One region of the Gilliamella sp. LMG 34361 genome, then DNA from elsewhere that is predicted to be linked to it. Evidence: riboswitches for the same ligand, from Rfam matches in the RefSeq annotation. Region 1 holds a riboswitch; the other holds the start of a gene.

Region 1 (8,397 bases):
ATGATTTACCGGTTTGCATTAATACATCTAAATGTTTAAGCCCCATTCCTTCACCATGGTCACGTTCATCACGACGAGGCAAACCACCAATAATATCGACTAAATCTGCACCTTTATCAAACCAATAACGTGCTTCGTTATCAATTACCCCTTTGAGGGTTTGGTTGACTAATTTAATGATAATATCACTTTTATAGGTTTCACGCGCTCGCAGCGCTCCTCGAATTGCTCGCTCTTCAGCAATCGGGTCGATATCGACAAACGACCCCATGGCAGTTACACCTTGTTCAATCATACGCTCAACCGCCATGCTAAAATGCCGGTAATAATCATCTTCCGTCATTGCTGCTTTCACTTTATCAAGCGTATCCCATTTTTCAATTAATGTCTGTTTTTGATAGACATCAAAGCTATCAACAGTGATTGTAAAAGCACGATCGGCATGCATATGTGAATTAACCCAACCACCGTTTTGCTTAATTTTATTCAATAAATATGCTTTTAAGCTTTGATCTCGACTGGTTGATAACATGGTTTTATTATCGGTCATAATGTGCCTCTACAATTTAGTTACTATTAAGATTTAAATCGACAAAAAAAATCCCCCAAATAGGAGGATCAATATAATTTACACTCATTATTGTTTAGGATTACAAAATTACAATTTGTCATAGAATATTTAACTTTAAGTTTCAATAAATTGCTGAGAATTCTAATGATTTTACTAATAAGATCAAGCACTTTAATTTAAAAAATATTTAAACAAATGAAATAGTTAAAGTATTATTTTTGAGATTTTTAGCCATAAAACTCATCGCAAATAGCCAACTTTTTTTAATGAGATAACTTAAACCTAGCTAACTAGTTATTTAATAATAACTAACCAGAGTCGCAAAAATGAGATTAAAAATCACCTGTAAAAATAATTGAGGAGTCTATACCACTTCAATATTTTGTTTGTTTTAAATTCATTTTTTTGCCAATTATGCTGAATTAAAACTAATAAATGTGTGAATTTCATAGTTGAAAAAACGGGATTGGCAGCAACTTCATTTTTTAATGAAAGGATAGAGGGGGGGCTTAGGATGATATTGAAGGATTTAAAGCAAGTTTATTCAAAGAACAACTTTTCAACCCTTTTATCTAATAAAGATACACCACCAATACTCAATAATATCGGTGGTGTATTATATTACATCTTCTCAACGGTTTTAATGCCAAGCATATCTAAGCCCGTTTTAAGGGTTTTCGCGGTTAAAGAGGCTAGTTTTAAACGACTAAGTTTCAACTCCTCATTTTCAGCCGCTAAAATAGGACAGTGCTCATAGAAGCTGGAAAATAAGGTCGCAATATCATACAAATATGCACAAAGTATATGTGGCGTCCCTTCAGCGGCAACGTTTGAAATCGTTTCATCAAATTGAATTAATCGTATCGCTAATGCTCGTTCTTTATCCGTTTCGAGATAGATATTACCACTTAAGCTATCTTCACTAATATTTGACTTTCTAAATACAGAAAGCACGCGAGTATAGGCATATTGCAAATAAGGCGCCGTATTGCCCTCAAATGACAACATATTATCCCAATCAAAAACATAATCGGTAGTACGATTTTTGGATAAATCGGCATATTTCACAGCGCCAATTGCCACTGCATCAACCACTTGCGCCAATTCTTGAGCTGAAAGATCAGGATTCTTACTTTTAATTAACGCCTCTGCACGCTCTGTTGCTTCATCCAGCAGATCATTTAATTTTACCGTATCGCCTGAACGTGTCTTAAATGGTTTACCATCTTTACCTAACATCATACCAAACATATGGTGCTCAAGCTTTAATGATTCTGGCACATATTTCGCTTTATGGACAATCGCCCAAACTTGTTCTAAATGTTGGTGTTGGCGTGAATCGGTATAATATAAAATACGCTCAGCATGTAAGGTCTCGTAACGATATTTGACACAGGCAATATCAGTTGTTGCATAGAGATAGCCGCCATCACGTTTTTGGATGATAACGCCCATAGGTTCGCCTTCTTTATTTTTATACTCATCCAAAAACACCACAATTGCACCGTCACTCTCAACAGCTAACTTTTTCTGTTTTAGATCGGCAACAATTCCTGGTAGCATGCTGTTATAAATGCTTTCACCCATAGTATCTTCAAGCGATAATGTCACATTAAGGCGTTTATAGGTGGCAATATTTTGTGTCATGGTTATATCAACTAATTTTCGCCACATATCGCGGCAATACTCATCACCACCTTGAAGTTTAACCACATAATTACGGGCTTTTTCGGCAAAGACTTCATCTTCATCGTAATGTTTTTTAGCGGCACGATAGAACGATTCTAAATCTGACAGTTCCATATCGTTGGCATGTTCATTTTGCATTTTTTCAAGATAAGCAATTAACATTCCAAATTGAGTACCCCAATCGCCAACATGGTTAGCTCGAACAACATTATGACCAAGGAAGCTTAATACTCGTACACTCGCATCTCCAATGATGGTAGAGCGTAAATGGCCAACGTGCATCTCTTTTGCAACGTTCGGCGCAGAATAATCAACCACAATAGTTTGTGGTTTGGCGGGTAAAGTGATATTCAATTTATCGTTACTTAACGCCACTTCGTTCTGTTCGGCAATCCAACTATCTTTTAAAAAGATATTGATAAAACCGGGGCCAGCAATTTCCACTTTATCGGCAATGTCATCAATATCCAGATGTTGCAAAACCTTTTCAGCTAATGCTCGTGGCGGCATAGCCAATTTTTTAGCGGTAGACATGATGCCATTAGCTTGGTAGTCACCAAATTGAACCTTAGCTGATTGCTTGATTAAAGCGTCACAGTTTTTATCGGCACCGGCCATAATCATTGCTTGTGAAACACGTTGCGTTAATAATTGTTGAATATTCACACTATACCTAATCGATAAGAAATAAATGGGGCATATCATACCGACAAACGCAACAATTGTCACTGATCGGCTGATATCTACATCGCACAATTATCTCGCTATCAACAGATCGACTGTTTACAATTCTACTCGCCCACTCTAAACTACCTATTGTTCTCAACGGGGTGCCCTAAAGGGCTGAGAGTGTCAGACTGACATAACTCGTCGAACCTGAACTGGATAATGCCAGCGGAGGGATTTGAGTTAATATATCTGCTCAAACCTTTTGTCTTTTACTTATAACTTTGGAGGCAAAATGTTTCGTAAAAACCTTTTACTATCTATTATTATTTCTTTTTCACTATTTAGCCAATTAGTTAGCGCCGAACTACCCACCTTAACGGTATATAGCTATAACTCATTTATGTCACAATGGGGGCCTGGAGAAGCTATTAAAAAAGGGTTTGAAGCGCAGTGTAACTGCCAGCTTGAAGTTGTCACATTAGGTGATGGCGTATCAGTTTTAAACCGTATTCGTCTTGAAGGTGACAAAACTAATGCTGATGTTATTTTAGGACTAGATAACAACTTATTAGAACAAGCAAAACAAGCAAATATCCTTATTCCACATCAAATCGCTAAACCAGACAACCTCAATACCAACTGGTGGGACGATAGTTTTATGCCTTATGATTTTGGTTATTTTGCCTTTATCTACAACAAAGACAAAGTCAAAAATCCTCCGCACTCATTACATGAACTGGTAGATAATCAAGCCGATTGGAAAATCATCTATCAAGATCCAAGAACCAGCACACCAGGACTTGGTTTACTATTTTGGATGAAAAAAGTGTATGGTGACAAAGCAGCAGATGCTTGGCAACAAATTGCTAAAAACACTGTGACTGTCACTAAAGGTTGGAGCGAAGCTTATGGTATGTTCTTAAAGGGTGAGGCCGATTTTGTGCTTAGCTACAGCACTTCACCTGTGGCGCATATTATTAATGAAAACAATCACCATTACGAAGCAGCTATTTTTGATGAAGGTCACTATCGCCAAGTTGAAGTGGCTGGCATCATCAAATACAGCCAAGAAATTGACCTAGCTCACCAATTCTTACGTTACTTACTCACACCAGAAGTGCAACGTCAATTTGCTGAAAAAAACGTAATGTATCCAATTATCAAAACTGATTTACCTAATGCTTTTGCGCAAATCAATTCAGTAAACAAATCGTTAGAATTTAAGCCAGAAGAGATCGAAAAACATCAAAAAGCATGGATTCGTGAATGGCAAACGGCAATCAGCAAATAGGCCAGTATCGCCAATGTTAAAATTCAAATCGTTTTTACCAGGAATCAGTGCTGCCAGCTTAATACTCATTGTATTAAGCTCGGCACTTATCGCTATTTGGCGATTTGCCTTACAATCAGGAAATGTTACGATCTATCTTGATAGCTACGTTCTGCATATTGTTTGGATCACCTTTTATCAAGCTATATTATCGACAATACTCTCACTTTTATCAGCCATTTTAATGGCTAAAGCGCTATCCTTAATTGATTTTAAAGGTAAACGATTATTAATAAAAATGATGCCGATGACCTTTATTTTGCCTGCCTTGGTGGTAGTGACAGGATTATTATCAGTATATGGCCAACAAGGTTTACTAGCATATGTTTGTCAACTACTACATATCCCGTTCCCATTTCATATTTATGGATTGCAAGGTATTTTATTGGCGCATATATTCTTGAATTTTCCTTATGCTTGTGCATTATTTTACAAAACACTAAACAGCGTTCCTATTGAACAAAAACAGCTAGCTGCGCAACTTAACTTCTCAACATTCACGTATTTCAAATTACTCGAATGGCCATTACTTCGTAGACAAATACTACCCATGACTGCACTTATTTTTATGCTCTGTTTTTCGAGTTTTGCCATTGTGCTTGCTCTCGGTGGTGGTCCAAAATATACCACGCTTGAAGTTGCAATATATCAAGCTGTGCGGGATTTTGATCTTCTACAAGCAGCATTACTTGCGTGTTTACAGTTGGTTTGCTGTGTGACTTTTATCGGTTTAATGCAAAAAATAAACAAAACGCAAAGCACGCTCAGTGTCAAATTTAGTCACGCCAACTATCGATTACCGACAGTAAATTGGCTAAAAGTTATTAGTGTAATAATTATCGTAATAGGGGAGTTATTTATACTCTTACCGCTGTTTTGTATACTCTTTCAAGGCATCTATTTTTTTAGAATTTCATTGCTAACATCAATGTTGCAACAAGCCTTACTTTCTTCAATCATTATTGCCACTGGTTCGGCTATGATTGCCATGTTACTAGGCTTATTATTGCTATGGACAAATAGTCGACTACTAATAAATCGACAACGACAATTAAGTAATCGACTTATGCTAATTGCTTCACTTATCTTGGCTATACCGAGCATGGTATTGGCGTCAGGATTATTTCTATTACTTTTTGGTTATAGTAACAATACGGCTTTCATCTGTTTATTAATCATGTTATGCAATGGATTAATGGCATTGCCTTTCATCCTCAAAAATCTAGCCATGCCAATGTATGACATCACAGCGCGCTATTGGCAACTAAGCCAATCTCTCAATATAAATGGGTTGATGCATTTTTATTTGGTTGATTTCAAGGGGTTAAAGAACCTTATGTTAATGAGTTTTGCTTTTGCCGCCATATTATCATTGGGTGATTTTGGGGTAATAGCATTATTTGGTGGGCAATCAGTTATCACCTTACCTTATTATTTATATCAACAGATATCGCATTATCATTATCAAGAAAGCGTAGTGACAGCTGCGATTTTATTACTTTTATCCTTTAGTTTATTGGTTGTGATGGATTATGATCGAACTTCAAAAAATTGAATATCAATATGACAACTTCAATATGCACTTTGCGTTAAATATTGCCGCTAAAGAGCGGGTTATTATTGTTGGTCCAAGTGGTGCAGGCAAAAGCACTTTACTGAGCTTAATTGCAGGATTTATCTTTCCTAACTCAGGACAAATCATCCTAAATCATCAAAACGTCACCACAACCTTACCGGGCAAACGCCCAGTATCAATGCTATTTCAACACAACAACCTTTTTAGCCATCTCACGGTTGAACAAAATATTGCCTTAGGCATAAAACCTGCATTAAAACTCAGTCAAACCGAACAAACCACCATTGGTGACATGCTTGTTCGTGTTGGGCTTGAAGGCTTTAACCAGCGCTATCCCGAACAACTATCAGGCGGGCAACGCCAACGAGTGGCATTAGCACGCTGCCTTATACAACATCGCCCAATATTATTATTAGACGAGCCTTTTTCCGCGCTAGATCAAGCATTACGTTTTGAAATGCTAGCACTTGTCAACCAAATCTGTACTGAATTTAATCTCACGCTAATGATGGTATCGCACTACTTAGATAACTCACTCAACCATTTTTCACGTTGCCTTGTTATCGAAAATGGCAACATCATCTTTAACGCAGCACCAAAACAACTTACTGAAAACAAGAGAATAACAAATTTATTGGGAATTAAAAGCTAGAATATTGACTTAAAAAAGTTGAGGAACGAGGTTTTTGAAGTGCAAAATCTCTTCTAAAAACGATCACAAAATTGTCAAAATCAAAAGTCTAATCTCTAAATTTCTAACGTTGAAAATGGTGATTTTTTATAGGTAAGGTAAAGGTGTCATTTTTTTATAAACAACAAATAACCGATCCTGTTTTCCATCTATCAGTATTCCTTAACAAAAGTTAACAATTAACCGTGAAAAAAGTGTTGCATCGTGTTTTTTCAGTCATTATACTTTTGCGCTGTTTAGTGTATATAAATAACGGCTAAACAGTTAATATAAAAATCAAATAAATCAAAAATTTAATCGACAAGGTAGTCAAAATGTATTGTAATTTTAAACAAGAAATTTGGCTAACCTATAATTTAGCTTCGCCAAAATTAAGTGCTTACCGTTCATTTTTCACGAACGTTTGTTTTTTATCGAGATTGCGTGAAATCCCAAGAATCTTATCGCGATCCTTATATCGATCCTTTTTATCTCGACAGATCATCGTTTTAGTGTTAATGGCTTTTTTGACAATTCCTTTTTCCAGCCATGCATTAACATCAAAAACGGTGAATGTTATCAATGGTAATGCGCCCTATTTTACCTTCGATGGAGGTCGCACCCGTATAACAGATGGTGACGATTTACTCGTGATAACTTTATCTAATGGGGATAAATATACTTCCGCAACAAATACTTCAAGTGAGACAAATCCGATCATTTTACCAAATGTGGGTCAGAGTTTTGCCGATATTGGTATGTTGATGCCAATTGATACTGATGATATCTTATTAGATTATCTTGTTCGTGCACCTTATCATTATTGGAATGATGATGATGGTGATGGTGATGGCCAAGATCCTGATCGAATCAGATCTTCAGGCAATTTGCACTTATCCATCGTTGATAAAAATGAACAATTTGTTGGGCGTAATGAAGTACTTAACATCTGTAAAGCGCCTTATGAATTAACCTTATCAGCTTCTACTGGAGGCGATTTAACAACATTTTATGGTGTGCCTAATTTAAGTCGTTTTAGACCGGGTCATGTCACTTATTATATTAGTCCTAAGATATCCTCACCAGTGATTTGTTTTGCTAAAGTTCACCCTGAACGTGATGAAGATTTTGCCGGTCCTTCTTCAATGTGGGACATGTTTGATGGGTTTCTTCCGCAGTCATTTAGTCCATCAGATTATGAGAAAAATTTCCCAACTACTGGTGCTAATAATATGTATTTTGATTTACAGATAGCCGGTGTTGCTGAGCCTTTAGAGTGGGAGGTAGTTTCACCTAATGCTGGTATTAAGGTGACGATGACCAACTCAACAAATAAAAGTGTTCATGTCACGCTAACAGGTCCTGCTGTTGAAGACCCTTCGCAACAGATTTCTGATAATCCAACTCGTTTAGATAAGCTATCTCTGCCTCAGGTATTTGAGTTAGTTGGTAAAGGTAAAGATAGTGACAATAATGATATCGAGTTAAAATATGGTTTTGTGTTAAAGCAATGGTTTGTCAACCGTGGTACTAGTGAATACTCTTATTCAAGTACATCATCATGGTGTACAAAAATTGGATATCGTATGCCTGCGGTTATGGATTTAACTAATGCGAATTGTCAGCATTCTAATCGTCCGGACTGTCGAGGTGCTGTCAGTGCGAAACCTCTGTCATCTAATCATTATTTTCAGCGTCACATTGGGGCAGGGTTCTTTACGGAATGGGGGGAAATGATCAAATACAATGAGGCCGGCTTTCGCAGACCGGGGAGTGGTCTTACTGGTTGGCATGAATATTGGACGGGTGATGTATTTAATCGTAATCATCAGTTTATAGTCGATTCGATTATTGGTTATCCGTCCTACAGCACTAGTTCTAGCTACCTCGGG
Region 2 (8,397 bases), 840 kb from region 1:
CCATTGACCGGTTTTTTAGCAGATATAACTGGGACCAAAATTACAGGATTTTATGTTGCTATTGCAATCTTAGTTATTGCAACAGCCTTATTTTTCTTAATTAATTTGCGTAAACATATAACTAATTAATTACGTAAACTAGCAACTATTTATCGACAAGAAATGCGATAACTAGTTGACTGAAATTAGTATTTTAATGGCATATTTTACCTAAAATCTTTAGCATATGTTCCAAGGAGATCATTATGGGATATATCAATAATAACATCGGTTACCCAAAAGACCTGTTAGCATCCCGCGCAGTTATCAAACGTCAAAACTTCGCTTTAATTCCTCCAGATGGTTTAGTTAAAAATATAATTCCCGGTTTTGAAAACTGTGACATTACCATTTTAGCAACACCTAAACTTGGGGCTTCTTTTGTCGATTATCTTCTCACCATGTATCAAGGCGGTCAAAACTTGCAAGGATTTGGTGATGATGGCATTGAAGTATTCGCTTATGTAATTGAAGGTGAAGTTAGTGCTAAAGCTAATGAGCAAACATACCATCTACCAACTGGTGGCTATATCTATTGCCCCGCAGGCGTCAAACTCTTTTTACAAAATTTGACGGCTTCATCGCGTTTATTTTTATACAAACGCCGCTATAACCCTATTTCAGGATATCAAACCCGTCTGATTGCCAATCATATTCAACATCTTGAGCCGGTAAATTATGAAAATATGGATAACGTATTTATCCAAGACTTACTGCCTAAAGAGCTCGGGTTTGATATGAATTTCCATATTCTTACTTTTCTACCAGGCGCAAGTCATGGCTATATCGAAACCCATGTGCAAGAACATGGCGCTTATTTGCTGAGCGGTGAAGGTATGTACCTGCTTGATAATCAATGGATACCGGTCAAAAAGGATGACTACATTTTTATGGGTGCCTATGCTTTACAAGCTTGTTACGCTGTTGGCCAGCAGCCATTAAGTTACATCTACTCCAAAGATTGCCATCGTGATGTAGAACTCTAAACATGATAAAGGACACCGTATGGAACTCATAGTTATAGCATTAGGTGGTAATGCGATTTCGAAACGAAATGAATTACTCTCTATTAATAACCAATATCAAAATATCAACAGCACCACTAAATTTATTGCAAAACTAACTAATAAATATCGAATTGTCATTGTGCACGGCAACGGACCGCAAGTGGGACTACTTGCCCTACAAAATGCTAGTTATCCAAATGTGCCCGCTTACCCTCTTGATGTACTTGTTGCGCAAACACAAGGCATGTTAGGCTATATGATCCAGCGAAGCTTACAGCAACATGACAATGTCAACCAAGTTGCCTGTGTATTAACGCAAGTCGAGGTGGACAGTAACGACCCCTCATTTAAAGATCCTACCAAATATATAGGGCCAGTATATCAATTAGAAGAACAACAAAAGCTCCAAGCTCAATATGGCTGGCAATTTAAGCAAGATGGCAAATACCTGCGTCGAGTTGTTGCATCCCCAAAACCACAAAAAATTATTGAGCTTGATACCATTAAAGAACTTGTCAACCAAGATACTATCGTTATCTGCAATGGTGGCGGAGGCATTCCAGTAATTAAAGATAAATCGGGTTACAAAGGTATTGAGGCAGTGATTGACAAAGATCATAGCGCCGCACAACTCGCCATTGAACTAAAAGCCGACCATTTAATGATCTTAACAGATACTGACGCCGTATATGAAAACTGGGGGACACCACAGCAAACTGCTTTAGGCAAAGTCGATACCAAACAAATACAACCAATGGCAATTGATGACGGCGCTATGGGGCCTAAAATAAAATCAGTCATTGAATTTGTTCAGCAAACCGGTAACACCGCTTATATCGGCAACTTAACCGATATTGAATCGCTATTAGCACAAACCAAAGGCACCATCATCACACAATAGCGCAAAATCTAAATAGCCATAACCGATAGCGTGGCGAGGAGTTTTAATATGAGACTAGACAGACAAACACTACACAACTTAATTGCCAAAAAGTTACATAAAGCGGGATTAACTCAAGAGCATGCGGATATCGCCGCTGACACGCTAGCATTTGCCGATGCACGAGGCATTCACTCACATGGTGCAGTGCGAGTTGAATACTACGCTGAGCGCATTGCCAAAGGAGGCATGACTGCCTATCCTAATGTCAACTATAAACAGACTGGTCCATCGTCAGCAATATTAGATTTTGATAATGGTTGCGGTTTAGTTGCCGCTAAAGTTGGTATGGACAAAGCGATAGAAATGGCTCAAAAAAATGGCGTTGCCGTAGTAGGAATTCGTCGAATGTCACATAGTGGCTCGCTTTGCTACTTTACCGAAATGGCTGCTAAACAAAACTTAGTCGCCATATCCATGTGCCAGTCCGACCCAATGGCTGTCCCCTATGGCGGCGCCGAAGAGTTTTTTGGTACCAATCCTATCGCTTTTGCTGCACCGACTAACGATGAGCGTGTTGTTTCGTTCGACATGGCAACCACAGTTCAAGCATGGGGAAAAGTCTTATACGCAAGATCTAAAGGCGCTGCAATCCCACCAACCTGGGCGGTTGATGAACATGGTGAACCCACAACCGATCCCTACAAAGTAAATGCCCTATTACCAATCGCTGATGCTAAAGGTTATGGTTTAATGATGATGGTAGATGTGCTTTCTGGCATCCTACTTGGCTTGCCATTTGGCAAAAACGTCTCATCAATGTATGCCGACCTTTCTAAAGGCCGAAACCTTGGTCATCTGCATATTGTGATCAATCCAAAATATTTTATCGGCCTAGATATTTTTAAACAAACTATGTCCGCTATGCTAGACCAACTAAAACAAGCTAAACCAGCCAAAGGCGTTAGTGAAGTCTTTTTTCCCGGCGAAAGAAGCAAAAAACGCGAAGCCGATTATTTAAAAAATGGCATAGAGATTGTTGATGATATTTATAATTATTTAATTAGTGACGATATTCATTATAATCGTTATGATCATAAAAATAAGTTTGCGCAATAGACTTGGAATGACAAAAACCCCATCCCTCTATTTTTTTGAGGGACGAGGAGCTCTGCCTGCTCGGCAGCGAGTAAAACAGTGAAGAATGGGAAAACCTCCGACTATTTCTTAACTGCCTACACGGCAGTGAACTGGAGATAAAGCACATATTGAGCTTTTTGCAATTTCTCAACTGCCTATACGGCAGGGAACTACGCAATACATACTATAAACATTATTTGAAAAAAGGCAAAGCGCAATTTTTGTTTTAAAAACACTTTTTTAAGTGGTTTTTTAGTATACTGATTTTTAATGGTTTTTTGGGTCAAGAGAAAGTTAACAATAAATGAAATTTAAATTCAAAAACCCCGTTCCTCAACTTTTTTGCTTTAATAAACATCTCTCCTCAAAATGTTTGATAGTTCATCAATTCTCTATGTTATGATTGAATAAAATCAAGATAGTTTTTCGTTATTTGATTGCCTTGAGGCTTTAAAATTGAAACATTTTCTCGTTTACTTTCATCCCAATGAAATAATTATCATCAGCTTAACAAGTATGGTTAATTTGAGTGATAAATTAGTTCGATATCCAACTGAAAAGATTAAAGAAATTAACATTAAGAAAGGTTAATTTAAAAACAAACTACATCTTGTAATAAATAATATATTTTTTACCATTCTTAATCGTTTTCTTTTAGTTAAATGGCAAAATCAAAATTTAAAAAATATTTTAAATACCTATCGTTTTTTTGAAAGTGATAAGAATAATTTTTCTCCTTTGATTTAGTTCTGTTAGCTAAACTTGCATATTTCTATTTTCTAGTTTAATTTATCGTCACTAACCAATTCACTTTTTGAGATGTAAAATGACGATATCATTTAAAGAACAACAACAAAGGATCAATTTTGTTAAACAATTTTTTGCTGATAAATTAGCCAATAACCTATCACTGATTGAGGTTCAAGCACCACTTTTAAGTCAAATTGGCGATGGCGTTCAAGATAATTTATCTGGCACTGAAAAGGCCGTTCAAGTTAATATTAAGAGTATTGCTAATGCAAAATTTGAAGTGGTGCATTCATTAGCAAAATGGAAACGCAAAATCTTGAGCCAACATAATTTTCCGATTGGTGAAGGTATTTATACCAATATGAAGGCACTACGCCCTGATGAAGATAAACTCTCTCCTATTCACTCTGTTTATGTCGATCAATGGGATTGGGAAAAAGTAATCAGTCCTGAAGATCGCAATTTAGCTTATTTAAAGCAAACTGTTGAGAAGATTTATAGCGCGATCAAAATAACCGAAAAAGCAGTTTCAGAAAAATATCATCTTTCTTGTTTTTTACCTGAAACAATCACTTTTATGGATAGTGAGCAGTTGTTAAAACGTTATCCACATTTATCACCAAAAGAGCGGGAAAATGCAATTACGAAGGAATTAGGCGCCGTATTTTTAATTGGTATTGGTGGTGAATTATCAAATAATGAAAAACATGATGTGCGTGCTCCGGATTATGATGATTGGAGCAGCGATAATGAAATGGGTTCGAAAGGTTTAAATGGTGATATTTTAGTATGGAATCCAGTGTTAAATAGTGGTTTTGAAATCTCATCAATGGGTATTCGTGTCGATCCAGAAACGTTAAAACGCCAATTAAAATTAACCAATAATGAAGATCGCTTACAATATGCTTGGCACAAAGCGTTAGCCAATGGTGATTTTTTGCAGACAATTGGAGGGGGAATTGGGCAATCTCGATTGATAATGCTGCTTTTACAACAACAGCATATTGGCCAAGTCCAAGCTAGTGTTTGGGATGATACAACTAAACAAAATTATCAACAACTTTTGTAATTCATATACAGCATACTTTACTTCAACCGGTAAAGTATGCTTTTAGTAACTTTTATCTAATCCCATTTGCCAAAAACCAGCCACAAGTTGAGTTGCTTATTTAAATATTTGAGCTAATTGTTCAAATCGGCTGGTATCTATACTTAATAAGCGTTCATTAATCCATGCAATTTCAGTTTGCATTGCTTGTTGAAATTTTTTACTAGCATACATATTGATCCAAGTGTGATAAGAGGTATTTTCGGCATCAAACCAATGCTAAAACCAATTGGCGCTCATACCATAACCAATTAAACAAGGCACTAAGACAATATGTAAATCTAATAAATCACCTTTTAATCCATCATCAATCACGTATCTTATATATTCCCTATTAGCTTTGGCTTCTTTTAATGTACTCAATTCATGTTCAGTAATTTGCCATTTTTTGCAATATTCAATATGTAAATCAAGTTCAATTTCGACAATGGTCTTTAAACTCTTTAATGATTGTCGTATTTGAATCAGATCATGACTTTGATATACAGAAAGCCCCCAAGCTCAAGAAAAGTTAATTAAAAAAAGATAATCTTGTTTTAGATAGTGTTGGAAGCAAGCTAAATCTAATGTTCACTCTCCTAATTGTTAAATAAAATCATGCTGAATATAGCAATCACTCTTACAAGATTTAATAAGTGCGTTAAACGATAGTATATGGACTCCCTTCTAAACAAATTAATATCAAGGAGTAACAGACTTGCAGAAAAAATGTGTTGTAAACTTCCTTCGTCGGTGTTAACTGAATCAGGTTCAACGGGTTTAATCTCAGCCTAGGGCACACCAGTTTAACAATTATTTAATAGATGAAATAGATAAGAAGGAACTTATTATTTAATCCTTCTTTTTAATTATTAACTATTCAGTTTTTTGTTCAATTTTTGACTCCTGATTTTCTGTAGATGATGGTGCAGAAGTTTGAACTTTTTCACTCTCAGTTTGAGTTGAGACTGGAGCTGGGGCTGAATCTGAAGCAGGAGCTTGACTCGAAGCCGGAACGTTACTTAAATTGGGTTCATTACTATCTTTTGGCGTTGTAGAGTTTGGCGCGATTGATGACTCGGCCGGTGTTTTTGGTTCCTCTTTAGTTACTTCATTGGAACTATGTCGGGCCCGAATATAGACAATGTTTTGTTGACCGCGATCACATGATCCAACAATTTTACCTTCTAGGTTCTGTTCATTTTGGTCTGATGGAACTAGTTTTAATTGGAAACTGTCTTCATTAACACCGTTATTTTTGATTTTTTCGGCGATATTTGCCCTGATTTCATCACAATTTGATGCAGATGCAACCACAGGAAGGCCCAACAATAAAACTAACGCTAACTTTTTCATACTCTTTCCTTAATGTCATTTAAGATTAATGCATTATAGAATGATTAATTAAACTGTCTATATCGTTTTAAGCAACGCATAAATATATGTTATCAATAGATTTAAAAAAGTTCGCTTAATAACAATTAGTTGAATTTTACCTTAATTACGATCTTGTTGTTCAATTGATTTTAATTTATCTAAAACCCATGACCGAATATCGGACAATTCTGCTTCAGATAATCGATTAACAAAATCTCTTTTTTCGTGGAGATGTTTGCGATCTTCTTCTGTCAAAACCACACCTTTTAAATTTAATAATACCTCTTTACGGTACATAGAATAGATAAAATCTTTTATCAATTCATCAGAAAGATTAATGTCAGCCATTTTGATTTCCTTATTTTATTGAGCTTATCTAATTAATGCCATCATTTGTAATTTCAAAGATAAATCCAGACCAAAAAGTAGACCGACTTTAACTATAATCTAATCGCTATTAGATAACAATGGTTGAACCAGACAAAAAACCGATAAGTTAGCGATTAATATAATTACTGAAGTTTAAATTATTCACTTTATTATTTGATAAGTATTTAACAAACCTGTTGATAACTAAATAACGATATGATTATTAATGTTTTAATATCATGGTTAAATTTTAACCACCAAAATTTTACTCTTATATTAGCTAAAGTAATCAAGTCCATTTGATAATATTTGATTAAATAATAAAAGATAAAAAAAGCAGCATAACATTTGCAATATGCTGCATAAATAACACAAAGAATCGAAAACAAGAAAAAACTTATAAAGCAGTGAAGAAAGCGATTAAACCAAATAATACGCCTGGAGAGTTAGCTATCGCAATTGGCCAATCCTTTTTTTGTTGTAATAAACCATAACAGACCCATAAAGAGCAGTTGATTGCGGCCGCTAAAGGTTGAGTTGGATTGGTTTTGAGTCCATGAAGATTATCGATAATTTGTGGGATATAAGACACGTACATACCTAATGATGCAATAGTTGCAATAACACCCAAATAGTGAAAAGCCTTTGGCGAAAGATTCAAAATCAACCTACCTGCTTAAATATGAATGAAGCGAATAATCTAACATATATCACAAACGAGTTAAACCTTGTTATATCTTGGCTCCAGATAATTTTTTGTAAATAAAATGATAAAATATTTTAGTTCAATTTACTTTTGACAAATAAAACAACAGCATTATTTGCTGTTGACTGTTTAATTAGTGATTTCATCTAATTTTGCAAGCAATATACTTGTAATAAAGTAAAATGATTATTGTTACAACTTTGCGGCTATTTTGAGACCATAACTAAGATTTTAGCGATTGAAGCTGCTGACGCAAATGATAGCACCTCTTTAGCTACAGGTAGTAGAATGGCAACAAATATACCCGATTTTCTTAGTGCAAGAGCGTTTACTTTAATTGACGCATCCATGCAAATTTACTAAACGGTTAATATTGGTACTAAACCTGTGATGAGTCCATTTGTAAAAGATCCAAAATATTTTCCCGTTCCTAGTGAAAAGGTGTATAAACGTCCTTTTATAATTAACATTATTCACATCATTACATCCCGAAATTTTTTAATGCATGGTTTTATTTTCATACCACCAGCTTTATTTTTTATAATTTGAATAATTGTTTTACACTTTTTATCTGCTTAGAATCTAAATCACTGCCAAAATTCCTTGATTTGGCATCTAAATAACCGTATTTCTCGGCGACTGCTGCTTTTATTGTTGTCACAAAATCATCACCAATGTTATAGATATTTGATAAACGGCTTATTTCTTTTTGTAATAGTTGGAGCTGTTTGAAATCGTTTTCTTTAAACGCTTTTACTATACATGCAAATAGTTCGGGCACGACGTTATTTAAACCAGATAGAACACCCGCACCACCATTAAGTAAATTCGGAATGAAATATTCATCAAAACCAGCAAATACCGAAAAATCGTTACGGATTGCTTGAGAAGCAAGCACAATGGAACGAGTGTGAGAAGCACAATCAATTGTATCTTTAATACCAATAAATCTTGGACAATTCACCATCAGTTTTGAAACAAGTTTTGCATCAACATCACAGCCAGTACGAGCAGGAAAATTGTAAATAAACCAATCACCAAG

What was found. Region 1 has a riboswitch for thiamine pyrophosphate ahead of thiB (thiamine ABC transporter substrate binding subunit). Riboswitches for the same ligand answer to the same signal wherever they lie in the genome.
Region 2: linked by a shared signal. The riboswitch ahead of AC5LXI_RS10505 (thiaminase II/PqqC family protein) and the one ahead of thiB (thiamine ABC transporter substrate binding subunit) in region 1 are both predicted to bind thiamine pyrophosphate.

The regions. Positions count from the first base shown of each region.
Region 1 is NZ_OZ474903.1:1,370,852-1,379,248, forward strand. Features, by position in the region: gene AC5LXI_RS06625 (amidohydrolase family protein) at 1-550, opposite strand, end outside; gene argS (arginine--tRNA ligase) at 1,193-2,926, opposite strand; TPP riboswitch at 3,077-3,181, shown strand; gene thiB (thiamine ABC transporter substrate binding subunit) at 3,222-4,220, shown strand; gene thiP (thiamine/thiamine pyrophosphate ABC transporter permease) at 4,192-5,814, shown strand; gene thiQ (thiamine ABC transporter ATP-binding protein ThiQ) at 5,792-6,487, shown strand; gene AC5LXI_RS06650 (hypothetical protein) at 6,841-8,397, shown strand, end outside.
Region 2 is NZ_OZ474903.1:2,215,646-2,224,042, forward strand. Features, by position in the region: gene AC5LXI_RS10480 (MFS transporter) at 1-129, shown strand, start outside; gene allE ((S)-ureidoglycine aminohydrolase) at 246-1,025, shown strand; gene AC5LXI_RS10490 (carbamate kinase) at 1,045-1,947, shown strand; gene allD (ureidoglycolate dehydrogenase) at 1,996-3,045, shown strand; gene asnA (aspartate--ammonia ligase) at 3,893-4,885, shown strand; partial or broken gene AC5LXI_RS10505 (thiaminase II/PqqC family protein) at 5,144-5,482, opposite strand; TPP riboswitch at 5,629-5,717, opposite strand; gene AC5LXI_RS10510 (DUF1161 domain-containing protein) at 5,780-6,259, opposite strand; gene AC5LXI_RS10515 (hypothetical protein) at 6,401-6,628, opposite strand; gene AC5LXI_RS10520 (SemiSWEET family transporter) at 7,047-7,310, opposite strand; gene AC5LXI_RS10525 (hypothetical protein) at 7,562-7,705, opposite strand; gene AC5LXI_RS10530 (dihydrodipicolinate synthase family protein) at 7,894-8,397, opposite strand, start outside.